Regions from separate parts of the Janthinobacterium pasteuri genome, predicted to be linked through region 2. Evidence: predicted binding sites of a transcription regulator. Region 2 holds the regulator's gene; each other region holds the start of a gene.
The links. Region 2 encodes LexA, which represses DNA repair genes until DNA is damaged. Its sites were predicted from a motif close to ACTGTATNNNNATACAGT; they were not measured.
Positions count from the first base shown of each region.

Region 1: a site for LexA is predicted at 5,256-5,273, ahead of ACQ4WN_RS12590 (putative DNA modification/repair radical SAM protein). Genes of this name have one in related genera too.
Region 3: a site for LexA is predicted at 5,152-5,169, ahead of imuA (translesion DNA synthesis-associated protein ImuA). Genes of this name have one in related genera too.
Region 4: a site for LexA is predicted at 3,871-3,888, ahead of ACQ4WN_RS01850 (DNA topoisomerase IV subunit B). Genes of this name have one in related genera too.

Region 1 covers NZ_JBNYXS010000010.1:101,494-108,847, reverse strand. Annotated here, with positions in the region: gene ACQ4WN_RS12615 (hybrid sensor histidine kinase/response regulator) at 1-2,103, shown strand, start outside; gene ACQ4WN_RS12610 (TOBE domain-containing protein) at 2,171-2,938, opposite strand; gene ACQ4WN_RS12605 (sulfate/molybdate ABC transporter ATP-binding protein) at 2,964-3,665, opposite strand; gene modB (molybdate ABC transporter permease subunit) at 3,683-4,354, opposite strand; gene modA (molybdate ABC transporter substrate-binding protein) at 4,372-5,148, opposite strand; gene ACQ4WN_RS12590 (putative DNA modification/repair radical SAM protein) at 5,289-6,521, shown strand; gene ACQ4WN_RS12585 (UdgX family uracil-DNA binding protein) at 6,518-7,354, shown strand, end outside.
Region 2 covers NZ_JBNYXS010000021.1:104,336-111,689, reverse strand. Annotated here, with positions in the region: gene ACQ4WN_RS20035 (inorganic phosphate transporter) at 19-1,029, opposite strand; gene ACQ4WN_RS20030 (DUF47 domain-containing protein) at 1,072-1,698, opposite strand; gene ACQ4WN_RS20025 (replicative DNA helicase) at 1,792-3,177, opposite strand; gene rplI (50S ribosomal protein L9) at 3,313-3,768, opposite strand; gene rpsR (30S ribosomal protein S18) at 3,796-4,086, opposite strand; gene priB (primosomal replication protein N) at 4,102-4,410, opposite strand; gene rpsF (30S ribosomal protein S6) at 4,431-4,820, opposite strand; gene lexA (transcriptional repressor LexA) at 5,097-5,744, shown strand; gene ACQ4WN_RS19995 (cystathionine gamma-synthase family protein) at 5,809-7,050, opposite strand; gene purF (amidophosphoribosyltransferase) at 7,094-7,354, opposite strand, start outside.
Region 3 covers NZ_JBNYXS010000003.1:93,588-100,941, forward strand. Annotated here, with positions in the region: gene ACQ4WN_RS04705 (error-prone DNA polymerase) at 1-2,956, opposite strand, end outside; gene ACQ4WN_RS04710 (Y-family DNA polymerase) at 2,960-4,429, opposite strand; gene imuA (translesion DNA synthesis-associated protein ImuA) at 4,362-5,105, opposite strand; gene ACQ4WN_RS04720 (KAP family P-loop NTPase fold protein) at 5,881-7,354, shown strand, end outside.
Region 4 covers NZ_JBNYXS010000001.1:401,466-408,819, reverse strand. Annotated here, with positions in the region: gene ACQ4WN_RS01860 (hypothetical protein) at 1-72, opposite strand, end outside; gene ACQ4WN_RS01855 (molecular chaperone HscC) at 85-1,794, opposite strand; gene ACQ4WN_RS01850 (DNA topoisomerase IV subunit B) at 1,794-3,791, opposite strand; gene kdpF (K(+)-transporting ATPase subunit F) at 4,255-4,344, shown strand; gene kdpA (potassium-transporting ATPase subunit KdpA) at 4,344-6,149, shown strand; gene kdpB (potassium-transporting ATPase subunit KdpB) at 6,159-7,354, shown strand, end outside.

The DNA of each region.
Region 1 (7,354 bases), on a different contig from region 2:
ACCAGCGGCAGCCGCTTCACCCCCGTGCCAGTGCAGCAGCGCGACGAGATCGGCGAACTGACGGAAGCGTTCAACGGCCTGATGAGCGAACGCGACCGCCTTCAGCAGGAACTCGAATCGCGCGCGGCGGAACTGGAACTGGAGCGCGACCGGGCCGAGGCGGCCAACCGCGCAAAGAGCGACTTCGTGGCCAACATGAGCCATGAAATCCGCACGCCGCTCAATGCCGTGCTGGGCATGGTGTACTTGCTGGGCAATACCAGGCTCGACACGGAACAGCGCAAGTATCTGACCATGGTGCGCGTGGCGGGCCAGTCACTGCTGGGCATCCTCAACGACGTGCTCGATTATTCGAAGATCGAAGCGCGCCGCATGGAATTGTCGCCCGTCGAGTTCGACCTCGATGAAGTGATGAATACCCTGGCCACGACGATGACCATGAATGCGGGCGAAAAGGAGCTGGAACTGGCCATCGCCGTCGAGCCCGACGTACCGCGGCGCCTGGTGGGCGACGCCCAGCGCCTGCAGCAAATCCTCGTCAACCTGGCCGGCAATGCCATCAAGTTCACCGAGAGCGGCGAAGTGGTGGTGGCCGTCAGCCTGGCCGAACGCCAACAAGGCCGCGCCTGGCTGCGCTTCGAAGTGCGCGACACGGGCATCGGCATGACGGAGTTGCAGCAACAGCAGCTGTTTGCCGCGTTTTCACAGGGTGACCAGAGCATCACGCGGCGCTTCGGCGGCACGGGCCTGGGCCTGGCCATCAGCAAGCAGCTGATCCACATGATGGGCGGCGACATCGCCGTCGCCAGCAGCGAAGGCAAGGGCAGCCGCTTCTGGTTCAGCGTGCCGTTCGACATGCTGGCGCAGCCGGCCGAAACGCGGCGCACGCCCGCCCTGGGCCAGCTGCGCCTGCTGGTGGCCGACGATAACCGCACCACGCGCGAACTGATCGTCAAGCTGATCGAGGCATGGGGCTGGCTGGCCGACGAAGTGGACTCCGGCTTTGCCGCCATCGAACTGTACCGCGAACGCCTGGCGCAGCAGCAACCGTATGACGTGGTGCTGGCCGACTGGCACATGCCCGTCATGGACGGCCTGGCCACGGCCAAGGCCATCCGCCAGGCGGCCACCGGCCAGCGCCAGCCCATCGTGGTGATGGTCAATGCTTTCGCGCGCAACCACCTGGAGGAAATCTCCAGCGCCGCCGAGGCCGATGTCGTGCTGATGAAGCCGATCACGGGATCGAGCCTGTTCGATGCCCTGCACCAGGCGTTGATCGCCAAGAACGATGGCGGCGAGCAGCGCATGCTGCACCAGCCGCTGGGCACGGAACTGGCCGGCGTGCATTTCCTGCTGGTGGAAGATAATCATTTGAACCAGGCCGTGGCGCGCGGCATCCTCGAGCACATGGGCGCCACCCTGGACGTGGTGGGCGACGGCTTGCAGGCCGTGGAACGGCTGCGCACGGAGGCGCTGCGCTACGACATCGTGCTGATGGACATGCAGATGCCCGTCATGGACGGTTTCAGCGCCACCCACATCATCCGCACGGAACTGCGTCTGAGCCTGCCCGTGATCGCCATGACGGCCGGCGTGCTGGCGTCCGAGCGCGAGCGCTGCATGACGGCCGGCATCAGCGATTTCATCGCCAAGCCCGTGGTGGTGGAAGAGATGATGCAAGTCATCCTGCGCCACCTGCCCAAGCGCCCGCAAGTGCAGACGACCGAGCCGGCACCCGTTGCCGATGAGGAAGTATTTTCCATGGCGCCGCTGATGCGCGTGATGGGACGCGATGCGAAAGGCCGCGGCGTGCTGCGGCGCATGGTGGAAGATGCGCTGAACAAGGGCATGACGCCCGTGCGCGACGCCGAAGCAGCGTTGCAAACGGGCCGCCACAGCGACGTGGCGCGCATCTTGCACGGCGTGCGCGGTTCCGTGGGTACCCTGGGCACGAAGCGCCTCATCCGCGCCGCGTTTGCCACCGAGGAAGCCATCGATGCGGGCCGCCTGGACGAGGTGCCGGCGCTGCTGGCGCACACGGCGCATGAACTGGAACTGGCGCTGTCGGCGGCGTCCGATTGGTTGTCGCGGTTGAAGGATTAGGCCTGCAACGTCAAGCTGGGGTCAGACCCGGCGGGTCTGACCCCGGAACTTTGCTCGGCGTCGCCGTTTACGCCGGCACGCCCAGGATCACGCTGGACGCCTTGAACATCGCCGTCACCTTGCTGCCGAGCTCTATGCCCAGGTCGGTGCTGCTCTGGTTGGTGATGATGGCGGCGATCGTGCCGCCGCGCGGCAAGTCCAGCACCACTTCCGTGTTGACGGCACCCGTCTGCACGCGCGTCACCAGCCCGGCCAGCTGGTTGCGCGCGGAAAAACGCGCCCCTTCGCTATCCGCCACGAGGATGATCGACGACGCCTTGATCAGCGCAAACGCTTCCGCGCCCGGCACCAGGCCCAGGCTTGCACTGCTGCCTTGCGTGACGATGGCGACGATGTGCTGGCCACCGGGCAATGCCAGGGTGACTTCATCGTTGACGGCGCCCTGTTTCAGTTCGGCCACCTTGCCCAGGAATTGATTGCGTGCTGTGGTTTTCATGGCCATTCTCCGTATGAGTAAAAGATCGTCGGCGATGCCTTCCGCCTGGCTGCCCAGCTGGCGCAGGTAGCGCGCATGCTCACGCTCGATGATGCGGAAATTGTCGACCAGCTGGCGCCCCCGTTGCGTCAGCCGCGTGCCGCCGCCGCCCTTGCCGCCCGTCAAACGCTCGACCAGCGGCTCGCCGGCCAGGTTGTTCATCGCGTCGATGGCGTCCCAGGCTGCCTTGTAGCTCATCTTCACAAGCTTTGCCGCCTGCGTAATGGAGCCGCACTCGGCAATGGCGCCCAGCAATTCCACGCGGCCGGCGCCGCCCAGGTGCTCTCCGCCCACCGTCATCCATACCGAGCCTTGCAGGCCGAATTTATCCAATGCGTTCACCCAATGCCATGTGTACTTCCCCGTTATCGATCTGTCCGTCGCGCAAGTACAGCACATGCTCGCCCAGGATGCGCGCATCTTCCGGATCATGTGTGATCAGGATCATCGGCACGTCAAGGCGCTGCTGCCACTGGCTCAGTTCCAGACGCATTTTGACACGCAGGACCGGATCGAGGGCGGCAAACGGCTCGTCGAGCAGCAGCGCGTTGGGTTCGGCCACGAGTGCCCTCGCCAGCGCCACCCTTTGGCGCTGGCCACCGGACAACTCGTCGGGAAACTGGTGCGCCAGTTCCTGCAAATGAAACGCGGCTAGCCAATGCTCGACCTTGGCCAGCTTTTCGCGCGCACGCGGATTGAACCAGCCGCGGCTCAGACCAAAGCCCACGTTCTGGCGTACCGTCAAGTGCGGGAACAGCGCGTAATCCTGGAACAGATAGGCCACGTTGCGCTGCTGCGGCGGCAAATTGATGCCGGCGGCGGAATCGAACATGGTGCGCCCGTTCAGGCGGATATGGCCCGCGTCAGGCGTGAAGAGTCCGGCTATGGCTTTCAAGGTCATGCTCTTGCCGGCGCCGGACGGGCCATACATGGCGATGCGCTGGCTGCTCGAGGTGCATTGCACGTGCATGTCGAAACGGCGTTTGCCGGAGCGCAAGGTGGCGCGGATGTCGAGGTCGAGTTGCATGGGCGTCATCATAGCCGTCATTTGTGCGCGATGCGCCCGGGTGCCAGGCGGCCAGCCGACAGCAGCACCACGATGCAGACCAAGGAGATAATCAAGACCAGCGTATTGGCCACGTCGTCCTGGCCCGCCTGTACGGCTTCATACACAGCCACCGACAAGGTCTGCGTCTTGCCGGGAATGCTGCCGGCCACCATCAGGGTGGCGCCAAACTCGCCCAGCGCGCGCACAAAACCCAGCAGCACGCCGGCCAGGATGCCGCGCCAGGCCAGCGGTAACGTCACGCGGAAGAAAATCGCCATTTCCGAGATGCCCAGCACGCGGGCAGCCTGCTCCAGCTGGCCGTCGACGGCCTCGAAGGCGGCGCGCGCCGGCTTGAAAACGAGGGGAAAGGCGACCACCGTGGAGGCGATCACGGCGCCTTGCCAGGTAAAGATGAGGTTGATGCCGAAGTTGTCTTGCAGCCAGATGCCCAGCGTGCCGCGCCGGCCCAGCAGCACCAGCAGGTAATAGCCGAGCACGGTGGGCGGCATCACCATCGGCAGGGTCAACAGGGCGTCGAGCAGCTCGCGCCCGGGAAAACGCGTGCGCGCCAGCAGATAGCCCGTACCGATGCCGAGCAGCAAATTGAGCGCCGTGGCCCAGGCCGCTACTTTGAGCGACAGGGCTAGCGCGGTCCAGGCGATATCCATGCGGGCGCGTGCTTAAGTTATGGCTTCTTGAATCCGTCAGCTTGCTTGAATCCATAGCGGGCGAGGATGGCTTGCGCCGGCGCCGTCTGCAGGTAGCTGACGAAGCGCTTCGCTTCGGCGGCATTGCTGCTGCCCTTGATGGTGGCGATCGGGTACAGCACAGGCGCGTCCAGTGGCACGTCCAGCACGACGTTGACTTTATCCTTCATGATGGCCGCGTCGGTGGCGTAGACAAAGCCCGCATCGACTTCGCCGCGCGCCACGTAGTCGAGCGACTGGCGCACGTTCTGCGTGCCGATGGCTTTAGTCTGCACGGCGTCCCACAGCTTCGCCTTCTTCAGCGCACCTTCGGAGTAACGGCCGACGGGCACGCTGGCCGGATTGGCGATGGCCACACGGGTCACGCCCTTGTGCGTCAGGTCGCTCAAGCTCTTGATGCCCAGCTTGCTATCGTGCGGCACGATCAGCACCAGGCTGTTGCCGACGAAGTCCATGCGGTCGGCTGGCAAGACGAGGCCCTGCTTTTGCGCCGCATCCATGGTTTCCTGGTCGGCCGAAGCAAACACGTCCACGGGCGCGCCCTTGACGATCTGCTGCAGCAGCACGCCCGAAGCGGCGAAGTTCAGGGACACCTTGCTGCCCGGATACTGCGCCTCATAGCTTTGCGCTGCATCCTTGAACGCATTCGTCAGGCTGGCCGCAGCCGACACCACCACTTCGCCGGCAAAGGCGGAGGTGGCGGCGGTAGCGAGCAGAGCGGTGCCAAGCAGGCGGGCGAGCGAGGTGAGACGCATGATCGTATCCTTGTAAGTGAACGGTGAACAAGGACCGTAATATACACCGATATATAGCGTTATGCCATGGCACAAGTCAAGGCAGCATAAGGTCGATTCCCTGCTATACTGTATATAAACACAGTATACCGAGGCACCCCATGGAATTGACGGACAAGCTGGAAATCCTGGCCGACGCGGCCAAGTACGACGCGTCCTGCGCCAGCAGCGGCGCGCCCAAACGCGATTCCATCGGCAAGGATGGCTTTGGCGCCACCTCCGGCATGGGCATCTGCCACAGCTACACGCCGGACGGACGCTGCGTCTCCCTGCTGAAAGTACTGCTGACGAATTACTGCCTGTACGATTGCCAGTACTGCGTCAACCGCCGCAGCTCGAACGTGCCGCGCGCGCGGTTTACGGTGGCCGAGGTGGTCAAGCTGACGAGCGACTTTTACCTGCGCAACTATATCGACGGCCTGTTCCTCAGTTCCGGCATCATCCAGTCGGCCGACTACACGATGGAGCAACTGGTGCAAGTGGCGCGCGAGTTGCGCGAGGTGCACCAGTTCCGCGGCTATATCCATCTGAAAACCATCCCCGACGCCGATCCTGCGCTGGTCGCGCAGGCGGGCCGCTATGCCGACCGGCTCAGCGTCAATATCGAACTGCCGACGCAAGACAGCGTGCAAAAGCTGGCGCCGGAAAAAAGCGTGCATACGATTAAACTGGCAATGGGCGCCATCCGCCGCAAGCTCGATGAGAAAGCGGAAGAGCCGCGCTCGCCGCGCTTCGCGCCGGCCGGGCAAAGCACGCAAATGATCGTCGGCGCCGACGCCAGCGACGACCAGCAAATTCTCTCCACTGCCGAGACCTTGTACGGCAGCTACAAGCTCAAGCGCGTGTACTACTCGGCCTTCAGCCCGATCCCCGACAGCCCGAAAAGCGTGCCGCTGGCGCCGCCGCCGATGCTGCGCGAACACCGGCTGTATCAGGCCGATTTCCTGCTGCGAAGCTATGGTTTCCAGGCCAGCGAACTGCTGCCTGCCACGGGCGGCAATCTGGCGCTCGATATCGATCCCAAGCTGGCCTGGGCGCTGGCGCACCGCGAACATTTTCCGCTGGACTTGAACCGTGCGGCGCAGCATATGATCGCCCGCGTGCCCGGCATCGGCCTGCGCAACGCGCAGCGCATCGTCGACCTGCGCCAGCTGCGGCAAGTGCGCTACGCCGACCTGTCGCGCCTGCGCTGCAGCATGAAGAAAATCGCCCCCTTCATCATCACGGCCGACTACTTTCCCGCGCGCGATACGACCGCCTCCGAACACCTGCGCCGCGCCATGGCGGAAGCGCCGCAGCAGATGAATTTATGGCCGGAACTGCAGGCCGCATGAAAGAAGTCAATGAGCGCGTGGTGCGGCTGGCGCAGTCGTTCGACGAGTGGCGCGCGGCAGCGCGTGAACTGATCGCGCGCGGCGTGCCGCCTGCCGACGTGGCATGGCAATCGCAACCCGGCGATGGCGACCTGTTTTCCTCCACGCCGGAGGCAACGGATAACAGCGCTCCGCTGCTGCGCCTGCCCCGTCCCCTGGTCGAATTGCTGGAAGGCGCCGCCTGTTTCAATGTGCATGACCGCTGGGCATTCTTATATCAAGTGCTCTGGCGCTGGCAGCTGGGCCAGCACGACGTGATGTCGCCTGCCGATACGGATGGCGCGCGCCTGCACGCGATGGCCAAGGCCGTGCGCCGCGAGGAGCACGACATGCATGCGTATGTACGCTTCCGCGAACGCAGCGAGGCCGAGGGCGCCCCCCGCTTCGTCGCCTGGTTCGAACCCACGCACGACGTGCTGCCGCAAGTGGCGCGCCACTTCGCGCGCCGCATGGGATCGACCAGCTGGATGATCGCCACGCCGACGGCCAGCATGCTGTGGGATGGCGCATCCTTGCACGCGGGGCCGGCGCTGCTGCGCGGCGCGGCCGACATCGACGATGCCGGTGAAGCGCTGTGGCTGACCTACTACCGCAGCATCTTCAATCCCGCGCGCGTGAATGCGGATTTGCTGCATAGCCACATCCCTTCACGCTTCTGGAAAAATCTGCCGGAAGGCGCCATCGTGCCCGCCATGCTCAGCGGCGCCGCCAACGGCGAACGGCGCACAGGTCAGACGGCCACTGTCGGCCAGCGCAGCGGCGCCACCATGATCCCGATTGCCGCCGAGCGCGCC
Region 2 (7,354 bases):
ACTGGCGCTGGCTATCCATTACATGATGTGCTGGCCAATCCACCAGGCGACCGCTGCGACGAAGGCCGAAGCGGGAATCGTGAAGATCCAGGCCCAGACGATGTTGCCCGCGACACCCCAGCGCACGGCCGACATTTTTTGCGCCGAGCCGACGCCGACGATGGCGCCCGTAATGGTGTGCGTGGTCGACACGGGAATGCCCAGCGCCGTCGAGACGAACAGGGTGATCGCGCCGCCCGTTTCGGCGCAGAAGCCGCCCACGGGTTTCAACTTGGTGATCTTCTGGCCCATGGTCTTGACGATACGCCAGCCGCCGAACAGCGTACCGAAGCTGATGGCCGTGTAGCACGAGATGATGACCCACAGCGGCGGCATCTTGTCGTTCACGCTCGAGTAGCCGGCGGCGATCAGCAGCATCCAGATGATGCCGATGGTTTTTTGCGCATCATTGCCGCCGTGGCCCAGGCTGTAGGCTGCCGCCGATGCCAGTTGCAAACGGCGGAACCACTTGTCGACCTTGCGCGGTGTGGAACGCACAAAAATCCACGACACCAGCAGCATCATGATCGAGCCGAACACAAAGCCCAGCACCGGTGCGATCACGATGAAGGCCACGGTTTTCCACAGGCCGGCCGCGACCAGCGCGCCCGTGCCCGACTTGGCGACGGCGGCGCCCACCAGGCCGCCGATCAGGGCGTGCGAGGAAGACGATGGAATGCCGTAGTACCAGGTAAACAAATTCCAGAAGATGGCGCCCATCAGCGCGCCAAAGACCACGTACTGGTCGATCACTGTCGGGTCAATCGTGCCCTTGCCCACCGTGGCAGCTACGGTCAATTGGTGGAACACGAAGATGGCGACGAAGTTGAACGTGGCGGCCATGGCAACCGCGGTCTGCGGTTTCAATACGCCCGTCGAGACCACCGTGGCGATCGCGTTGGCGGCATCGTGGAAGCCGTTCATGAAGTCAAACAGCAGCGCGAGGGCGATCAACAGGCCTAGCACGTAGATGCTGATTTGTATGGTCATTGTAGTTTCTTTTCTGATTCTGGTTCAGGACAGGCCCAACGCTTACGCGTTTTCGACGATGATGCCTTCGATAATATTGGACACATCTTCGCAACGGTCGGTCACGGTTTCCAGAATTTCGTAGATCGCTTTCAGCTTGATCAGGTTACGCACGTCCGGTTCGTCGCGGAACAGCTTGGACATGGCGGCGCGCATCACATGGTCAGCGTCCGATTCCAGGCGGTCGATCTCTTCGCAGATGGCGACGATCTTGCGCGAGTTGTCCATGTTGTGCAGCATGGCGACGGCGTCGCGCACTTTTTCGGTACAGGCCAGCACCAGTTCGGCCAGGCGCTTGGCTTCCGGCGTGACGGCTTTCAGGTCGTACAGCGAGACGGTTTGCGCCGCGTCTTCCAGCAAGTCGAGGATGTCGTCCTGGCGCGTGATCAGCTGATGGATGTCGTCGCGGTCGATTGGCGTGATGAAGGTCTTGTGCAGCATTTCCACGGTGGCGTAAGTGACTTTGTCCGCCTGTTTCTCGATGCTTTCGATCGCATGCACGCGGTTTTCCAGGTCGTCGAAATTGGTCATCAGGCCGAGCATTTCTTTAGCGCCCTTGACGCACAGTTCCGCGTGCTGGTTAAACAATTCAAAAAACTTGCCCTCAGTGGGCATCAAGCGTCCAAACATGTCATTCTCCGTTAAGCATTGAGTCGTGTTATTTACTACAGAAAGCCGCCCCGTATGAGGGGGCGGCCAATGGAATATCAGTGCTGCTGAGCCTTAGTCGCCTTGGTAAAGCGCCAGGCCACCACTGTAATTGCCAAATTTGGTGTACTGCCCCATGAAGGTGAGGCGGATGCTGCCGATCGGACCGTTACGTTGTTTACCGATGATGATTTCGGCCGTTCCCTTGTCTGGCGAGTCGGGGTTATACACCTCATCACGGTAAATGAACAGGATCACGTCGGCATCCTGCTCAATAGCGCCCGATTCGCGCAAGTCCGACATCACGGGACGCTTGTTCGGGCGTTGCTCCAGCGAGCGGTTCAGCTGCGACAACGCGATCACAGGACAACCGAGTTCTTTCGCCAGCCCTTTCAATCCCCGTGAAATCTCGGAAATCTCCGTGGCGCGGTTATCGCCAGGGGAATTGGCCGACATCAGTTGCAGGTAATCGACGATGATCAGGCCCAGCTTGCCGCACTGACGCGACAAACGGCGCGAGCGCGCGCGCAACTCAATCGAGTTCAACGCGGGCGTTTCATCGATGTACAACTGCGCGTCGTTCATCTTTTGAATCGCATTCGTCAGGCGCGGCCAGTCTTCGTCGTTCAGGCGGCCCGTGCGCAGGCGGTGCTGGTCGAGCTGCCCGACGGAGCCGAGCATACGCATGGCCAGCTGGGCGCCGCCCATCTCCATCGAGAACACGGCCACGGGCAAGCCGCTGTCGATGGCCACGTTTTCACCGATGTTGACGGAAAACGCCGTCTTGCCCATCGAAGGACGGCCCGCCACGATCACCAGGTCGCCCGGCTGCAGACCGGAGGTCATGCGGTCGAGGTCGATGAAACCGGTGGGCACGCCCGTGATTTCACTCTGGTTGTCGCGGCTGTACAGCTCGTCGATACGCTCGACCACCTGCGTCAGCAGGGGCTGGATGGCGGTCCAGCCCTGGGCACCACGCGCGCCTTCTTCGGCGATGGCGAAGATCTTCGACTCGGCATCGTCAAGCATCTGCTTGACTTCCTTGCCTTGCGGGCTGAAGGCCGTGCCGGAGATATCGTCGGCGACGGTGATGAGTTTGCGCAGCACGCCGCGGTCGCGCACGATCTCGGCATAACGCCGGATGTTAGCGGCCGATGGCGTGTTTTGCGCCATGGCGTTCAGGTAAGCAAGTCCGCCCACATCATCGGCCTTGCCGAGCTGGGTCAGGGTTTCAAAAACAGTAATGACATCGGCTGGCCTGGAAGCGTTAATCATCTTGACGATTTGCTCGAAGATGATGCGATGGTCATAGCGATAGAAATCCTCCGCATGCATGAAGTCGGCGATGCGGTCATATGCTGCATTGTCACGCAGCAGACCACCGATAACGGATTGTTCTGCTTCGATCGAATGCGGCGGAATACGGAGGGAATCCAGTTGCGGATCAGAGGGGGCGTTCATGGCGCGAATTATACCCGCTTCGGCGTGCTGGCAAAAATAAAGGGCTGAAAATGAGCGAAAAAAAGGCCACAAAAAAGCCGGGCGAACCCGGCTTTTCATCGTGCGGTAGCGCTTGCGGGCCAGGCCCGCAGACGATTACGCGTTCGCGTCTGGAACGACAGCGATAACAACTTCCACGACCACGTCGGTGTGCAGGGCAACCGAAACGTTGTGCTCGCCAACGATCTTCAGCGGGCCGGTAGGCATGCGGATTTGTGCTTTTTCAACAGCAAAACCTTGCTTGGTCAGCGCTTCAGCGATGTCGAAGTTGGTGACGGAACCGAACAGACGGCCATCAACACCAGCTTTTTGAGCAACTTGAACGGTCAGACCGCTCAGTTTTTCGCCCTGGGCTTGCGATGCGGCCAGTTTGGCGGCAGCAGCTTTTTCCAGTTCGGCGCGCTTGACTTCGAATTCAGCCACAGCGGTTGCCGTAGCACGACGTGCCAGGCGTTGCGGGATCAGGAAGTTACGTGCGTAACCGTCTTTGACTTTGACGACTTCGCCGAGGTTACCGACGTTAACAACTTTTTCTAACAGAATGATTTGCATAGTTCTTCTCCAGGAATATCTGACCGATTAAGCGTGGTGCAGATCGGTGTATGGCAGCAGCGCGAGGAAGCGAGCGCGCTTGATTGCGGTGTCAACTTGGCGCTGGTAGTGCGCTTTGGTACCGGTCAGGCGTGCTGGCATGATCTTGCCGTTTTCTTGGACGAAGTCTTTCAGCGTGTCGACGTCTTTGTAGTCGACTTGCTCAACGTGAGCTGCGGTGAAGCGGCAGAACTTCTTGCGTTTGAACAACGGGTTTTGCTGTTTGCGTTTTTCTTTAAGCTTGAGCTTATTTTTGTCGAACTTTTTACCGAATGCCATGTCAGGCTCCTGTATCTAAAATGCGCTAGTCGGGGTGACTGCACTAAAATCAATGATGTGAAACACCAAACTCTTGCTGTTGCGGCTCTTCCTTGCCAGGAAACCCGTGAACTGATAGATCCCGCCCAAGCTTGCCTGGCTGAAGCGGCCTGATATTTCACCAGCGGCTAGCGCGGCAACATCAAACTCGGTCAAACGGGCAATTCCTGCTTCCATCTGCTGCGAACTGTGCTGCAATACTGCATTCACAATCGGCAACCCTGCCGGGGTATAGCGCAATATTTCGCGCTCGGCAATGATGGCGGTGACTTGTAGCTGGTTCAGCGCACGATCCTGGTCAAGAATTAAGCTGCTGCTGCGGCTGGAGCTGCTGCTGGTGCTTCGGTGCGGTGGCTTTTGGCCGCGTCTTCGCGTTGTACCGATTTCATCATCGGCGAAGGAGCTGTTTCAGCTTTCTTCATTTTAACGGTCAGGTGACGCAACACGGCATCATTGAATTTGAATGCTGTTTCCAACTCGACCAGGGTCTCGTTGTCGCATTCGATGTTCAGGCAGATGTAGTGTGCTTTAGGCAGCTTTTGGATCGAGTAAGCCATTTGACGGCGGCCCCAATCTTCCACGCGGTGAACCGAACCGCCGCGGGTGGTTACGCTGGCTTTGTAGCGTTCGATCATCGCGGGCACTTGCTCGCTTTGGTCCGGATGGACGATAAAGACTATTTCATAATGACGCATGCAAACTCCTTCAGGTCGGATTGATAATCGCCCACCCCGGCGTCAAGACGGGTGTGGGAAGGTCAGCCGAAGATTATAACCGCCTTTTGCAAACGTTTCAATGATTGCTTCAACAAGCGGCCCATGCACGGGGCTGGCCAGGCACTTTTTCCTCCGCATTCCAGTATTTCGCACGAAATTCGCGCAAATAAGGGAAATCCCCTTGCATAGTGGGCGATACTGTACAAAAATACAGACTGTTCATATAGACAGCATTTTAGTATGCACCCACCGCTCATGATCAAGCTGACAGCACGACAAGAACAAATCCTGAACCTGATCAAGGACGCGATTGAAAACACGGGCTTTCCCCCAACCCGTGCCGAAATCGCCAATGAACTGGGTTTCAAATCGGCCAATGCGGCCGAAGAACATTTGCAAGCCCTGGCCCGCAAGGGCGCGATCGAGATTTCGCCCGGCACCTCGCGCGGCATCCGCCTGATCGGTGCGGCGGCGACTGCGGCCGCCGAGGCGCTTGCATCGAAAGTGCCGGCAGCCCTGCTGATGTCGCTGCCGCTGATCGGCCGGGTAGCCGCCGGTTCGCCCATCTTGGCACAGGAAAACCTGGAAGCGAGCTACAACGTGGACCCGGCCCTGTTTTCGGCCAAGCCCGACTTCCTGCTGAAGGTGCGCGGCTGGTCCATGCGCGACGCCGGCATCATGGATGGCGATTTATTGGCCGTTAAAAAAGTCGACAGCGCCAAGAATGGCCAGATCGTCGTGGCCCGCATCGGCGACGAAGTCACCGTCAAGCGCTACAAGAAAACGGGTTCCGTCATCGAACTGCTGCCGGAAAACCCCGACTTCAAGGTCATTACCGTGTCGCCGGAAGATGAATTCGCACTGGAAGGACTTGCAGTGGGCTTGATGCGCAGCTGGCATTAAGCATTCAACGTAAAAAGGGCCGCAACAGCATGACTGTTGCGGCCCTTTTCATTTGCGCGGCTTGTTATACACCCAGTGCCTGGCGGAAATCCTCGAGCAGATCAACCTCATCCTCGATGCCGACGGACACGCGGATCAGGGACTCGGCAATGCCCATGCTGGCGCGGCGTTCGGCCCCCATCTCGTAAAAGATGGTGTGGGCGACGGGAATGACCAGGGTGCGCGTGTCGCCGAGGTTGCTCGCTGGAATGGCCAGGTTCAGGCGATTCAGGAAATCGAAGCAGTCGATGCCATCCTTCAATTCAAAGCTGAACAGGGAACCATAACTGCGGAACAAGTCCGTCGCCAGCGCGTGCTGCGCGTGCGACGCCAAGCCTGGATAATGCACGGCAGCCACACGCGGGTCCGCTTGCAGCATGGTGGTCAGCGCGAGGGCGTTCGAGCAGGTGCGGTCCATGCGCAAGGCCATGGTTTCCGCGCCGACGGCGATATGGTGCGCCGCCTCCGGGCCCAGCGAAGCGCCGAAGTCGCGCAAAGCCTTGGCGCGGATTTGCGCGATGCCCCACTGCGCGGGCGCCGCCTTTTTATAATTCTCGAAAATGTTCGGGTACTGCGTCCAGTCGAACACGCCCGTGTCCGTCAAGCTGCCGCCCAGCGCATTGCCGTGGCCGCCGATGGATTTCGTCAACGCGTTGACGACCAGGCCCGCACCCACCGCTTTCGGGCGGAACAGGTATGGCGTGGTCATGGTGTTGTCGACGATATACAAGATGCCACGCTCCTTGCACAGCGCGCCGATCTTCGCCAGGTCGGCGATCTGCGTGCGCGGATTGGCGATGGTTTCCACGAACACGATGCGCGTGGCCGGCGTGATGGCGGCGGCCACGTTGGCCACATCGGTGGCATCGACAAACGACACGCCAATACCCTGGCCCGTCACCGTTTGCCACAGGCTGTTGGTGTTGCCAAACAAAAAGGCCGACGACACCACATGGTCGCCCGCGCGCAGCAAGGATTGCACCACGGCGCCGATGGCGCCCATGCCGGTGGCAAAGCACAAGGTCGCCACGCCATCTTCCATCTTGTTGACCTTGTCTTCCAGCGCGGAAACGGTCGGATTGCCCTGGCGGCCATAGCGAAAGCCCGGCTCTTTGCCCTGGAACACGGAAGCGAGCTGGCGCGCGTCGCCATAGCCAAACGCGACGGAGGTGTGCACGGGCTTGTGCAGAGAGCCGTGCTCGATGCCCTTGCGGCGGTCGTTATGCAGGATGGTGGTGGTAAAGCCGTATTTTTTTTTATCGTTCATGATCGCAAGGCAAAAAAAGCCCGGCGCTAGCCGGGCAAGATAATTACGCTTCTGTCGTTGCCAGGTTCAGGTTCAGCTGGGAACGCGGCGTATCTTCTGGCGCTGCCGCCTTCGGATGGTGGCGCGCATATTCCAGGCGGTCCAGGTATTCCTGCGACACGTCACCCGTCACGTACACGCCATCGAAGCACGAAGCCTCGAAGTTCGTCAGTGCCGGATTGACGTCGGCAATCGCCTGCTTGAGCGCGCCGATATCCTGGTACACCAGGTAGTCGGCCGTGATTTCGCGGCACACTTCTTCCGT
Region 3 (7,354 bases), on a different contig from region 2:
TCACGAATACCACGCCCTTGGCAGTCTCCGGCCGCTGGCGAACCGTGACGATGCCGCAGCCGCGAGCCAATCGACCATTGTCGAATTGGTTCAATATCTCCGCGGGGAGAAACTTCATGGCCGCGAGTCGCGGACGCAGGAGTGCAAGCGGGTGGCGTCCCAGTGTCAGTCCCAGGTGTCTGTAGTCGGCCACGATATTTTCGGCTTCAGTCGGCGCGTCCATTTCGACAGGCTCTTCAATCACCGTAGCGGACCGTAGGAGCCCTTTTTCAGGCACGCTGGCAACTGCCTCCCACAGTGCCTGGCGGCGATTGCCTGACAGCGATTCCAGGGCATTGGCGCTCGCCAGTGCGTTAAGGTGGCCTGCATTCAGATTCGCCCGTGATGCTAGGTCGGCCGTGGTTTCGAACTGCTGGATGGCGCGCGCCTCCTCAATGCGCCAGGCCGCCTCTTGCTCTAGGCCTTTGATGTTGTTGAGGCCCAGGCGAACGGCTGGCTGCGAAGCTGATGCAATGGATTCGAGCTGCGCATCCCAGTTGCTAACAGACACATCGACAGGGCGCACCTCCACGCCGTGGCGGCAAGCATCCTGTACGAGGGAGGAACGCGAGTAGAAACCCATCGGCTGACTGTTCAGCAGCGCGGTGAGAAACGCAGCGGGTTCGTGGCATTTGAGCCAGCTTGAGGCATACGCCAGGAGCGCAAAAGAGGCGGCATGAGACTCGGGAAAACCGTACTCGGCGAACCCTCTGATTTGGCCGATGATTGATGTCGCAAACTCGGTGGTGTAGCCCCGTTCCGCCATGCCGTGCATGAGTTTGTCTTCAAACTGCTCGAGACCGCCTTTGCGCTTCCATGCCGCCATCGCTCTGCGTAAGGCGTCAGCTTCACCAGGTGAAAATCCTGCCGCAACCATGGCGATTTGCATGACCTGTTCCTGGAAAATCGGAATGCCCAAGGTGCGTTCAAGGACCGACTCGATTTCGGGACTCGGATACGACACCGGGTCGATACCCTGGCGGCGGCGTAGAAATGGATGAATCATCCCGCCTTGAATTGGACCAGGACGAATGATGGCAACCTCAATGACGAGGTCGTAAAACGTGCGGGGCTGAAGCCGCGGCAGCATCGACATCTGAGCACGCGACTCGATTTGGAATACGCCCACCGTGTCGGCCTGGCAAATCATCTCGTATGTCGCGGGGTCCTCAGCAGGAACGTCGCCGAGCTCGAACCGTGCTCCACGCTGCTCAGACACTAAGTCAAGTGCGCGCCGAATGCACGATAGCATTCCGAGTGCGAGCACGTCGACCTTGAGGAGACCGACGGCATCGATGTCGTCCTTGTCCCACTGGATAATGCTACGTTCCGCCATCGCGGCGTTTTCGATTGGTACCAGCCTGGACAACTTGGTGTGCGAGATGACGAACCCGCCCGGATGCTGTGAGAGGTGACGCGGGAACCGCATCAACCTCTCGGCCAGCGCCGCCCACTTCTCAGCGATGGGTGAGTTTGGGTCAAAGCCGCACGAGACCAGGCGCTCTTGAAGGTCCGATTTCCCCCCCCAACCGTGGGAGGCCTTCGCGACCTTATCGACGACCGAGAGGTCAACGCCCAGGGCCTTTCCGACATCGCGTAGCACGCTACGCGGTCGATACGAAATGACCACGGCGGTAAGGGCGGCACGCATCCGACCGTATTTCTTGTAAATGTACTGAATCACCTCTTCGCGCCGCTGGTGCTCGAAATCGATGTCGATGTCAGGCGGCTCGTTTCTCTCCTTTGAGATGAACCGTTCGAACAATAGCGTGCCGCGCGACGGGTCCACTTCCGTGACACCCAGGCAATAGCATACAGCCGAGTTTGCGGCCGAGCCACGGCCCTGGCAGAGGATATGCTGAGACCTGGCGAACCGCACGATGTCAAAGACAGTTAGAAAATACGATTCGTACTGGAGTTCGGCGATGATGGCCAGTTCGCGTTCCAGTAGCGCCTGGACGTTCTCTGGGATACCTGCCGGAAAGCGCCAGTGCGCGCCAATGTATGCCTCCTTGCGAAGGTACGACGTCGCCGTTTCGCCTTCAGGAACCAATTCTTGCGGATACTCGTATCGCAGCTCATCGAGCGAAAACTGACAAAGCTGCGCGACCCGGACCGATTCGTTGAGCGCTTCCCGCGAATAGAGGTTACCCAGGCGTACACGGGAGCGAAGATGCTGCTCAGCGTTTGGCGCCAGCCGATATCCGCATTGTGCGACCGGAATGCCGTGACGTATGGCGGTCATCGTGTCTTGAAGTGGTTTGTACGACCGCACGTGCATGCAGACATCGCCGGTCGCGACGATGGGCATCCCGAATTCCTCAGATATACCGGACACCAGTGCTCGATGCTTGTCGTCCTGGGCGCGGTGGTGCAAGGTGAGCGCGATGCGCGCGCGGCCAGGTACACATTGAATCAGCCACGCCGCTTGGCGTTCCACCTCGTCGTAGCTGGCGTTGTATTTTGGCGCGAGAATGAACTGGCAATCTGGCAGGCTCCGCAGATGCACCAAGTCACCAACCGGCGAGGCGATATCGCGGGGCAGGACTAGGTAGGAACCTTTTTCAGTACGGGTCCGCGCGACGGTAATGAGCTCGCTGAGGTTCCCGTAGCCATTTCTATTCGTCGCCAGGATAATGAGAGCGAATGGAGAACTTCCATCCTCGGGAGTCACCGTCATTTGGCTGCCGATGACCAGATGGATTCCGAGTTCCTTGGCGGCGATGTGGGCCTTGACGACGCCGGCCAACGTGCATTCATCCGTAATCGCGATGGAGGCGTACCCAAGCGTTGCGGCGCGCGCTACCAGTTGTTCCGGCGCCGACGCGCCCCGCAGGAACGTGTAGTGGCTAAATACCTGAAGCTCCGCGTAGTCCGGGAGCGCCGGTGCAAGCGGCGGGAGGGGAGATGCATTCATGGCTTATGCATAAAGGCCGTGCAGAAACCAGCGCGCTTCCTGCGTGCGCTCGAGATAGACCCAGTAGCAGGATGCGTCGGTACCCTGCGCAATGAAATAGTCGCGTGCCGCCGTTTGGTCATTCCACCATCCGGCCTCGAGGCGCTCCGGGCCTTGAATAATTTTCAACGGGCTGCCGTAGAACGGCCGCTCGCCACGCATTAATAGGGGAATGGGTTTTGGCAGGAGCCAAAACGGGCGACCTTCCAGCACCTCATCGCCGTCCAGTTTGAGATATTTTTCCGTGAGCGGCACCCATTCGTTGCAGACCTCGGGACGGTAGTCCTGCATTGCGGCTGGCGTCAGCACGTTCTCAGCTCCCAGGCGCGCAGTAAGCAGCTCCAGGAGCCGGTGGAAGTCCTGTGGCGACCCACCGGGCTCTGGGAACAAGGACTCGTTCGACGGAAGCATCGGTTCGACCTTTTTGGCGTCGAGCCGCAATGCAATGACGGGTGCGATGAGCTCAACCTTGCCGAGGCGCTCCTTGAGTAAGCGCACCAAGTGGGCCTCGTGCCAGGCTGGCTCCGCAAGCGCGATTTCTAATTCAGTCGGAGGCATCGCCGCACGCCCGCGCTCATGCTCCAAAACAATGGTGAAAACACGGACCGCCTGTTGGAGTGACGTCAGCCAACCCACGAGTTGGAGGATAAGTCGCGTGGCGCCGTGCAGCAACGCGTCGGCATGTTCAATACGGTCGAACGTCTCAACCCGTTCGGAGAACGTTAGCGGAACCTTAATCCACTCGAACATCTCCGGCGCCTGGCCATAGGCGCGGTCGAGGTCCGCAAGCAGGTCCTTGCTAGTGCGTCGAAGTAGACCTGTGCGTGGCAGACGTTGCAATGCGCCGAGGTTCTTGGCTCCGATGCCGGCCAGCCATTCGTCGTATGCCGCGGCGGCGGGTAGCAATCCGCACGGCAGTCTGTCAAGCATGCGTTCCAGCGATTTCATAGTCAGCGCGCGCCGGCGGAACACGGTACCTTTGCGACGAAAACTCCTGGCAAGCAGCCACGCTCCTTGCGCGGTAGGCGCGGCCCCAAGGCGCGCGGTGAAACCCAGCGCAGCAATACTGCGGGCTATGGCCCCGCAGATGGCATGTGGCCCTTTGAATAATCGCAGGCTGGCGCTCACATCCATCAGGATAGAGAAGTCGTCTTGAAGCGTCACCTCGGGGGTGTACTGCAACAGAGCCATAGCGACGGCGTCCAGCGCCAAGGCCTCCTTCTCAAGACTGCGCTCAAGTATCACCGTACCAGGTGCGATGGCCGACACGCCCCCAATGCGCATCCCCAAACGCACGCCGCTATGCGCGGCACCGGGAGATATTGCCGAGACTTGCTCCTGATGCATTACTGCATACGGACCTGGCTCAGACCAGGATGGCCGCAGCGTTTCTAATGGCAGTAGTGGAAGGTACACGCTTAACAGTAATTTCATGGTCTACATCCAGATGCTGACGACCAGCGGGCATGTCCGCAAGCGGTATAAAAAAGGGGTTGTCACAATGAGGCCCCCGACGTTTGATAATGTCGACCGACACACCGCCTAGAGCCGGCCGAAGCCCGATTCGAAGCGGTGATGGCGACGAGTCGACACTGCTGGAAAGCGGCCGTATCAGCCATAGCCAGGTATCAGTACTTTGGGCTGCCAGATTCAACCGCCTCAAGGATTCTGAGCGGACATTCGACTGCCAAAGCACGACGGCCCCGCACGAGCCGTTTTTCAAGATTTGTTCCGCAGACCAAAGCGCATCGGCCGAACTGCTCGGCCGAAGCCAAAGCAAGTTGCGGTCAACAAGCCCCCAGGATTTGCACGTCATAGCGTGCGGTAGATATGGCGGCTGAATCAATGCGATGCGTTGCGTCGCTGCCAACTTTGCGAGAGTGGGTTTGAGCAACTGCATCTCGCCGATACCCGCCTGTTGAAGCAGTACCTCCACCAAAGCTGACCTAGGCCATCCACCGTTTGGCAGTTCCGCGTCCAAAGCCGCGTGGCCGGTCGTGCAGGTCGTCGACCGGGACAGCGCAAGTTCGCTCGCACGCCATACATCCTGCAGGGGCAGTTGCAGAAGCGCGCGAGTTGACTCGCTTTGGATGAGGGGTGGGCACAGCATTGAATTTGGTCACGTGGTTAGGGTTTGAAGATTTATTGCGAAAAAGACTGTATATGCATACAGTATAATTCATGAGATGAAAAAATACATCCTTGATTTAAGTGCCAAAAAAATATTATTATTTAGACGAAATTGTTTTGTGATGATGAAATGTCGTTTTCCAGCGCGGATTGGCTCGTTGGAATCGGCCGCCTAGTCGGGCTTAGAGCAACTGAAAGGGAATACTGAACTCCCATGGCTTTGTGCCGCGCCGGCATCGCACATTCAAGAAGTTGACGCCGGAAGAACAAGCGAAATTTGCCAGGAACGTCGAAAAACTATAGATGACGACGTCGTCGAGGATGCTGAAGGCGCTATTCCCGAATTTCGAAGCGTACAACAGGCGTCGCTGTTTTAGCCAGCCAAGCCGATGGTAACCAACCGTCTCCAAAAAGCTCCCCGTCACTCGTGTTGTTCATCGTGTTGACGACCGATGCGACAACTGGGCTAAGCATGCGCACAACTTCTGAGATGCGGACTCCAGCACCAACCCGGCCTCAGGCATATGAAACTGGCACTGGTCCGACTTTATGGACCCGGATTGACAGGTATGCTAGCCCAACGTGGCGTTGGGTAAGTAAAGTTGTCTACCGATAACCCTACGTTGATGTTATGGTAATGGCTTTATTGCCTTTTAGACTAATTCCTGTGGCCCGAAGAGTAAGTCTTATTGAACGGCAGTTAGTCCATCAAATTGGCAAAGGCCATAACCTTAATTTGTACAAGGGAATTGTGAATGTGGCATGACAACGAAACTAGTGTTGACTACGTAAACTTTCGAATCGTCGCCAAGGCCTGCGCGGAGCTCATCCGCAACGCTGGTGATGAGCCTGTCTCAATCGGTATCTCTGGCGGATGGGGGGTCGGAAAATCGTCATTGGTCCGCATGATTGAAACGGAGTTCGAAGCTGACCGAGCAAAGTACGTTGTCGTGACCTTTAACCCGTGGCTCTACCAGGGTTTTGAGGACGCCAAGACGGCCCTACTCCAGATTGTAGGGGACGCCGTGCTGAAGCAGGCAAAGTCTTCTGAGACGTTACAAAAGAAAGCTGAAGGGTTCCTCAAACGCATCAACCTGCTGCGACTTGCTCAGCTCGGTGGCGAAGTGGCAGCGACCTTAATAACTGGGGTCCCAGTTGGCTTGATAGGTAAATCCATATCTGCCCTCGTCGATGCTGTCGGAAACGAGTCCGTCGCTGAAGGACTCTCAGCAGGGAAGGAACTTCCAGCATCAGCAAAAGGTTTACTTAACGACGCCAAGCCTGTGTCCCTGCCTCACGAAATTCAAGCGCTGCGGACGTCGCTCGAAGAACTGCTCAAAGAACTGGACATCACGCTCATCGTCTTTGTCGACGACTTGGACCGCTGCCTACCTACGACGACCATCGCGACGCTTGAGGCAATCCGTTTGCTGCTATTCCTCCGCCGCAGCGCCTTCGTTCTCGCCGCTGACGACACATTCGTACGCGGAGCCGTCCGTGTCCACTTTGCCGGCACCGGAATTAGCGATGACATGGCAACAAGTTACTTTGATAAGCTCATCCAAATTCCACTACGGGTGCCTCGCCTCGGTGCCAACGAGACGAAGGCGTACATCGCACTGCTGTTTCTGGAACGTGCGCGTCGTGAAGGGAAACTGCCCGTCGACGCTTTCAACCAAGCAAAGCAACTCGTTGAAGAACGGTTACGCGAAACATGGAAAAATAAAAATGTTGACCTAGTCTTTCTTGAAAGCCTCGCCCCGAGCGGCAACGCTGAGCTAACCGCCCTGATGGGCCTGTCTGAACGTCTTGCGCCGTTGTTACTGAGTTCAGGTGCTGTGCAGTCAAATCCCCGCCTCATCAAGCGGTTCCTCAACACTATCTTCTTACGTAAAGCACTCGCAACGCCGCAGGGCATCGACGTCGACGTCTCTGTGTTAGCCAAATGGCACCTGCTTGAGCGATGCGAGGGTGAGCTGGCCGACGCTATCGGCGAAATGGTATCGTCCGTAAACGATGGCCAAGTTGCGCTTTTGAAAAAAGCTGAAGACGAAGCCAAGAATGCAGAAAGCCGTCTGCCGCCGCCATTCGGAGACAAAGCATTTGTCAGAGAGTGGCTACAACTTGCACCACCCTTGGGTGATTACGACTTGCGCGGGCTACTCCATCTCAGCCGCGACAGCACCGTACGGGATTACGGGAGCGACGACCTTAGTGCGGAAGGCAAAC
Region 4 (7,354 bases), on a different contig from region 2:
CTTGATGGCGCGCTCGTCGCCGGTCGGCTCCGTGCCCAGGATATCCCACAGGCTGCGCTGTCCGTTGTGCATGCCGCCGTCCATTTACAGGAAGCTCTCGCTCTCGACCTGGCGCAACACCTCATCGAGCGCCTGGCGCGCCTTGCGGATGGTGTTCGGGTCCTGCGTTTCCAGCGCGGCCTGGAAGTGGGCCGTGTGCGCTGCCAGGTACTGGCGCACGTCGCCCAGCGACTGTTCGTACAGGCGGTCGGCGCGCGTGACCAGGGTGCGGTTTTCCATCTGCTCGCGCGGGTGGATCTTCAGGTCGGCCAATTCTGCAAAGCGCTGCTCGATCTGCTCCGGCGTCATTACGCCCGCGTTGTCGCTGATGATCATCTTGTGGCGTTCCTGCGTGGCCAGCACCGTCACTTCCGCTTCCAGCACGCCGCTGACGTCGTAGGTGAAGCGCACGTCGATGCCGATCTCGCCCGCTTTTTTCGCGGGAATCGGGAAGCTGATCTTGCCGAGGAAGACGTTGTCAGCCACCAGGCGCGACTCGCCCTGGAAGATTGCCACGTTGATTTCCTTCTGGTTGTCGTAAATGGTGGTGATGTTTTCCGTGCGCGAGACGGGCACCACGGAGTTGCGCTCGATGATGGGCAGGTAATGTCCTCCTTCATACTGGTTCGCGCCGACCTGGCGCGAAATCGAAATGCCCAGCGAATACGGTGCCACGTCCGTCATGACCACTTCGTCGAGGGCTGCGTCGCGCATCTTGAGGCCCGCCTGCACGGCGGCGCCCAGCGCCACGGCTTCGTCCGGGTCCAGGTGGATGGCGGGGAAGCGGCCGAACATGCGTGATACCAGCTTGCGTACCAGTGGCATGCGCGTGGCGCCGCCGGCCAGCACCACTTCATTCAATTCCGCGGCGCGGATGGTGGCGTCGCGCAGCGCCCGTTCCACGGGCAGACGCAGGCGTGCCAGCAGCGGTTCGCACAACTGTGCCAGTCTGTCTTCGCTGATCTCCCAGCTGTATTCCTTGTCCTGGTAGCGCGTGGCCATGCGCACGGATGGCTGCTCCGACAGCAGGCGCTTGACGCGTTCGGCTTCATCGCGCAGCAGTTGCTGCTGGCGCGGATCGAACAGGCGGCTGCCAGCCGCATCGCGCAAGCCGCTGCCTTCCAAAAAGGCGTCGACCAGCACGGTGACGAAGTCTTCGCCGCCCAAAAAATTGTCGCCGGCCGAGGCGCGCACTTCCATGACGCCTTCGAACAGTTCCAGGATCGACACGTCGAAAGTGCCGCCGCCCAGGTCGAAGACGAGGAATTTGCTTTCCTGTTCCTTGTCGCGGATGCCGTAGGCCAGCGCGGCGGCCGTCGGCTCGTTCAGCAGCCGCTCCACGCGCAAGCCCGCCAGCTGGCCGGCGATGCGCGTGGCCTTGCGCTGCGCATCGCTGAAATACGCGGGTACGGTGATGATGGCTTCCTCGACCTTGTGGCCCAGGAAGGCTTCGGCATCTTCCTTCAGCGCGCGCAGCACCATCGACGACAACTCTTCCGGACGGAATTGCTGCGTGCCGAGAGTGATCTTCTTTTCACTGCCCATGTAGCGTTTGAAGACGGCCGCCGTCAGCTGCGGGTGCGTCTGCAGGCGCTCGCGCGCGGCGCGGCCCACCAGCACGCTGCCGTCGTCGTCGATGCTCACGCACGACGGCGTCAGGTGTTCACCCAGCGCATTCGGGATGATGCAAGCCTTGCCGTCGCGCCAGATGGCGACCAGGCTGTTGGTGGTGCCCAGGTCGATGCCGATGATCATCAGATATCCGCCTCCGCCTCATTGCCGTGTTCCTCGATCCAGGCGCGGCGTCCTGCCGCTTCGCCCTTGCCCATCAACATGTTGAAGCGTGCAGCGGAAGTCATGTGGTCGATTTCGCCCAGGGTCACGGGCAGCAGGCGGCGCGTGTCCGGGTTCATCGTCGTTTCCCACAGTTGCTCGGCGTTCATCTCGCCCAGACCCTTGAAGCGGGAGATCGACCAGGCGCCCTGTTTCACGCCCTCCTTGCGCAGCTTGTCCTCGATGGCGACCAGTTCGCCGTCATCGAGCGCATAGATTTTCTGCATCGGCTTCTTGCCGCGCGCCGGCGCATCGACCCGGTACAGGGGCGGGCGGGCGATGCAGATGTGTCCCTTGTTGATCAGGGCCGGGAAGTGCTTGAAGAACAGGGTCAGCAGCAGTACCTGGATGTGCGAGCCGTCCACGTCCGCATCCGACAGGATGCAGATCTTGCCGTAGCGCAGGCCGGACAGGTCGGGCGAGTCGCCCACGCTGTGCGGGTCGACGCCGATGGCCACCGCGATGTCGTGGATCTCGTTATTGGCGAACAGGCGGTCGCGGTCTGTCTCCCACGAGTTCAGGACCTTGCCGCGCAGGGGCAAAATCGCCTGGAATTCCTTGTCGCGGCCCATCTTGGCCGAACCGCCCGCCGAGTCACCCTCGACGAGGAACAGTTCATTGCGCGTGATGTCCGACGATTCGCAGTCCGTCAGCTTGCCCGGCAGGACGGCGACGCCCGAGGATTTTTTCTTTTCCACTTTTTGCAGTGAACGCTGGCGAGACTGCGCCTGCTTGATCACGAGATCGGCCAGCTTCTTGCCGTAGTCGACGTGCTGGTTCAGCCACAGTTCCAGCGGCGGCTTGGTGAAGGTCGAGACCAGGCGCACGGCGTCGCGCGAATTCAGGCGCTCCTTGATCTGGCCCTGGAATTGCGGGTCCAGCACCTTGGCCGACAGCACGAAGGAAGCGCGCGCGAAGACGTCTTCCGGCAGCAGTTTCACGCCTTTCGGCAGCAGCGAGTGCATTTCGACGAAGTTTTTCACGGCGCCGAACAGGCCATCGCGCAAGCCCGATTCGTGCGTGCCGCCATTCGAGGTGGGAATCAGGTTGACATACGATTCGCGCACGATGGCGCCTTCTTCCGTCCACGCCACCACCCAGGCAGCCCCTTCGCCTTCGGCAAAGCCTTCCGAGTCCGGGCCCGCGTATTGCGCGCCTTCGAACAGGGGAATCAGGGTTTCGCCATTCGATACCTGCGCCAGCGATTCGGTCAGGTAGCCGCGCAAGCCTTCAGCGTATTGCCAGGTCTGCGTATCGCCCGTCTTGGCGTTGGTCAGCGTGACGGTCACGCCGGGCAGCAGCACGGCTTTCGAGCGCAGCAGGCGCTGCAGCTCGGTTTGCGAGATATTCGGCGAATCAAAATACTTCGCATCGGGCCAGGCGGTGACGCGCGTGCCCGACTTCTTGCCGTCGCGCGGGGCGGGACGGGAATTCAATGGCTCGATCACGTCGCCATTCGCAAACACCATGTGGTGCAAGCCGTTGCCGTCGCTTTCCTTGCGCCAGACGGTGATTTCCAGGCGCGTCGACAGCGCATTGGTGACGGACACGCCGACACCGTGCAAGCCGCCCGAGAACGCGTAGGCACCGCCCGAACCCTTGTCGAACTTGCCACCCGCGTGCAGCCTTGTAAACACGATTTCCACCGTCGGCACGCCTTCTTCCGGGTGCAGGCCGACGGGAATGCCGCGGCCGTTGTCTTCGACGGTGATGCTGCCATCCGTGTTTTGCGTGACGGCGATATGCGTGCAATGACCGCCCAGCGCCTCGTCGGAGGCATTGTCGATCACTTCCTGAATGATGTGCAGCGGATTTTCAGTGCGGGTGTACATCCCCGGGCGCTGCTTGACGGGTTCCAGTCCTTTCAGGACACGGATGGATGATTCGCTGTAGTCGGATGCTGGTTTTTTAGTGGCCATACGTGTTCAAGCTAAGTAAAGACAGTGGTTGGAACGCCAGGCCATGGCACTGCAGGGCGCAGTGACAACGGCGGCGATAGCTGTATGAATATACAGTATATTCCGTCCAGCGTCACTGGGAGAGGGCAGTGCGGCAGGCATGACGTCCTTGTGCGGACGCTCGCGCATTCTATCTTGTCCAGCGAGCAATAGCGCTACTCCAGGGCAACAACAGTGCGCTGCGCGCGTGGTTTTGCGCCAATTGTGGACGATTTTATGCGGTAAAGCCCCTGTTTTTACATCTTGTTTACAGCTGCCTCCCCAGTCTTTACGAATTTTTTAGACCCTTTTGGCTAATCTGCTCACTATCAAAACAAACCTGAATGAGGGTGGGAATGGATATCGTGTATCTCGGCTTGATTGCCGTTTTTTTCGTCTTGGCGGCCGGCTTTGCCGTCGCCTGCGATAAATTAGGGAGCGTCAAATGAACGCGTTTTATGTGCTGGGCGCCGTGGTCTCGGCTGGCCTGCTCGTGTACCTGCTGGTGGCGCTGCTGAAGGCGGAGGAACTGTGATGACGACGCAATCGATATTGTTGCTGGTGGCCTTCCTGGTCGTCCTGCTGGCCGCCGGCTATCCGCTGGGCCTGTACATGGCCAAGGTGGCCGGCGATGGCCCCGTACGCGGCCTGGGCTGGCTGCAAAAGCTGGAAAACCTGCTGTACCGCTGGTCCGGCCTGCCTGCCGACAAGGCCATGGGCTGGAAAAGCTACGCCATCGCCCTGATCGTTTTCAATACCGTGGGCGCCGTCTTCGTGTACGGCCTGCAGCGCCTGCAGGGCTTCTTGCCCCTCAATCCACAGGGCCTGGGCGCCGTCAGCCCCGATTCCTCGTTCAATACCACCGTCAGCTTCGTCGCCAATACCAACTGGCAGGGCTACGGCGGCGAGCAGACCATGAGCTACCTGACCCAGATGCTGGGCATGGCATGCCAGAACTTCTTTTCGGCGGCCACCGGCATCGCCGTGATCTTCGCGCTGGTGCGCGGTTTCGCCTCGCGCTCGGGCAAATCGATCGGCAATTTCTGGGTCGACCTGGTGCGCTCCACGCTGTACATCCTGTTGCCGCTGTCGCTGGCCCTGTCGGTCGTCTTCATGGGCGAAGGCATGATCCAGAATTTTTCCGCCTACAAGGAAGTGACCCTGCTCGACCACGTGGCGTATGAAACGCCAAAAGTGACTGCCGATGGCCAGCCCGTGGTGGATGCTGCCGGCAAACCCGTGATGGAAGCGCAAGTGGCAACCACGCAGACGATCGCCATGGGCCCAGTCGCTTCGCAGGAATCGATCAAGCTGCTGGGCACGAATGGCGGCGGCTTCTTCAATGCCAATTCCTCGCATCCATATGAAAATCCGACCGTGCTGTCGAACTTCCTGCAGATGCTGGCCATCTTTATCATTCCCGCCGGCCTGTGCTTCACGTTCGGCAGCATGGTGGGCGACCTGCGCCAGGGCTGGGCCGTGCTGGCCGCGATGACCCTGATCTTTGTCGTCATGACGGTCGGCGTGATGAGCGCCGAGCAGCAAGCCAATCCCGCTTTGCAAGCCTTGGGCGTGGATCAGCAGGCCAGCAGCCTGCAATCGGGCGGCAATATGGAAGGCAAGGAAACGCGCTTCGGCATCAGCTCCTCGACTCTGTTCGCGGCGGTGACGACGGGGGCATCCTGCGGCGCAGTCAATTCCATGCACGACTCCTACATGCCCCTGGGCGGCATGGTCCCGCTGCTGCTGATGCAATTCGGCGAAGTGATTTTCGGCGGCGTGGGCACGGGCCTGTACGGCATGCTGATGTTTGCCATCCTGGCTGTCTTCATCGCCGGCCTGATGATAGGCCGCACGCCTGAATACCTGGGCAAGAAAATCCAGGCCTATGAAATGAAGATGGTGTCGCTGGCGATCCTGGTCACGCCAGCCCTGGTATTGACGGGCACGGCGATCGCCGTGATGGTCGAACCGGGCAAGATCGGCGTGGCCAATCCGGGCGCACACGGCTTCTCGGAGATACTGTACGCCTTCACGTCGGCGGCCAACAACAACGGCAGCGCGTTTGCCGGCCTGTCCGCCAACACGCCGTTCTACAACGTGATGCTGGCGATCGCCATGTGGTTCGGCCGTTTCGGCGTGATCGTGCCCGTGCTGGCAGTGGCTGGTTCGCTGGCGGCCAAGCAGCGCCTGTCGGCCAATGCCGGCACCATGCCCACGCATGGCCCCATGTTCATCGGCTTGCTGATCGGCGTGGTGGTGCTGGTTGGCGTGCTCAATTACGTTCCCGCGCTGGCCCTGGGCCCGATCGTCGAACACCTGCAACTTTTCACAAAATAAGAGGCTACCATGTCACGCACAAGCCTGACCTTGTTCGATTCCGCATTGATTGGCCCTGCCATCGTCGATGCGTTCAAAAAACTCGACCCCCGCACGCAGTGGCGCAGCCCCGTGATGTTCGTCGTCTATGTCGGCAGCATCATCACGACCCTGCTGGCCATCCAGGCGCTGAACGGCCAGGGTGAAGCGCCGTTCGGCTTCATCATCGCCGTCGCCGTGTGGCTGTGGTTTACCGTGCTGTTTGCAAACTTCGCCGAAGCGCTGGCCGAAGGCCGCAGCAAGGCCCAGGCGGCTTCCCTGCGCGCCCTGAAGCAGACGGTGATGGCAAAGAAAATGCAAACGCCGAAGTACGGCACTTCCTGGCTGCCTACGCCGGCCACCGACCTGCGCAAGGGCATGACGGTGCTGGTCGAGGCGGGTGACGTCATTCCCGCCGACGGCGAAGTGACGGCCGGCGTGGCTTCCGTCGACGAAAGCGCCATCACGGGCGAATCGGCGCCCGTGATCCGCGAATCGGGCGGCGATTTTTCCGCCGTGACGGGCGGCACCCGCGTGCTGTCGGACTGGCTGCTGGTGCGCGTTTCCGTCAACCCGGGCGAAGCTTTCATCGACCGCATGATCGCCATGGTCGAAGGCGCCAAGCGCCAGAAGACGCCGAATGAAATCGCCCTTACGATTTTGCTCGTCGCCCTGTCGATTGTCTTCCTGATCGTCACCGTGACCTTGCTGCCGTACTCGCTGTTTTCCGTGGCGGCGGCCGGTAGCGGCACGCCCGTCAGCATCACCGTACTGATCGCTTTGCTGGTATGCCTGATCCCGACGACCATCGGCGGCCTGCTGTCGGCCATCGGCGTGGCCGGCATGAGCCGCATGATGCAAGCCAATGTGATCGCCACCTCTGGCCGCGCCGTGGAAGCGGCGGGCGACGTGGACGTGCTGTTGCTCGACAAAACGGGCACCATCACCCTGGGCAACCGTCAGGCCTCGACCTTTGTGCCGGCGCCTGGCGTGACGGAGCAGCAGCTGGCCGACGCAGCGCAACTGGCTTCGCTGGCCGATGAAACGCCGGAAGGTCGCAGCATCGTCGTGCTGGCCAAGCACAAGTTCAATATCCGCGAACGCGAGATGGCCAGCCTGCACGCCACCTTCGTGCCCTTTACGGCGCAAACGCGCATGAGCGGCGTGGATATTCCGGGCGAACAGCA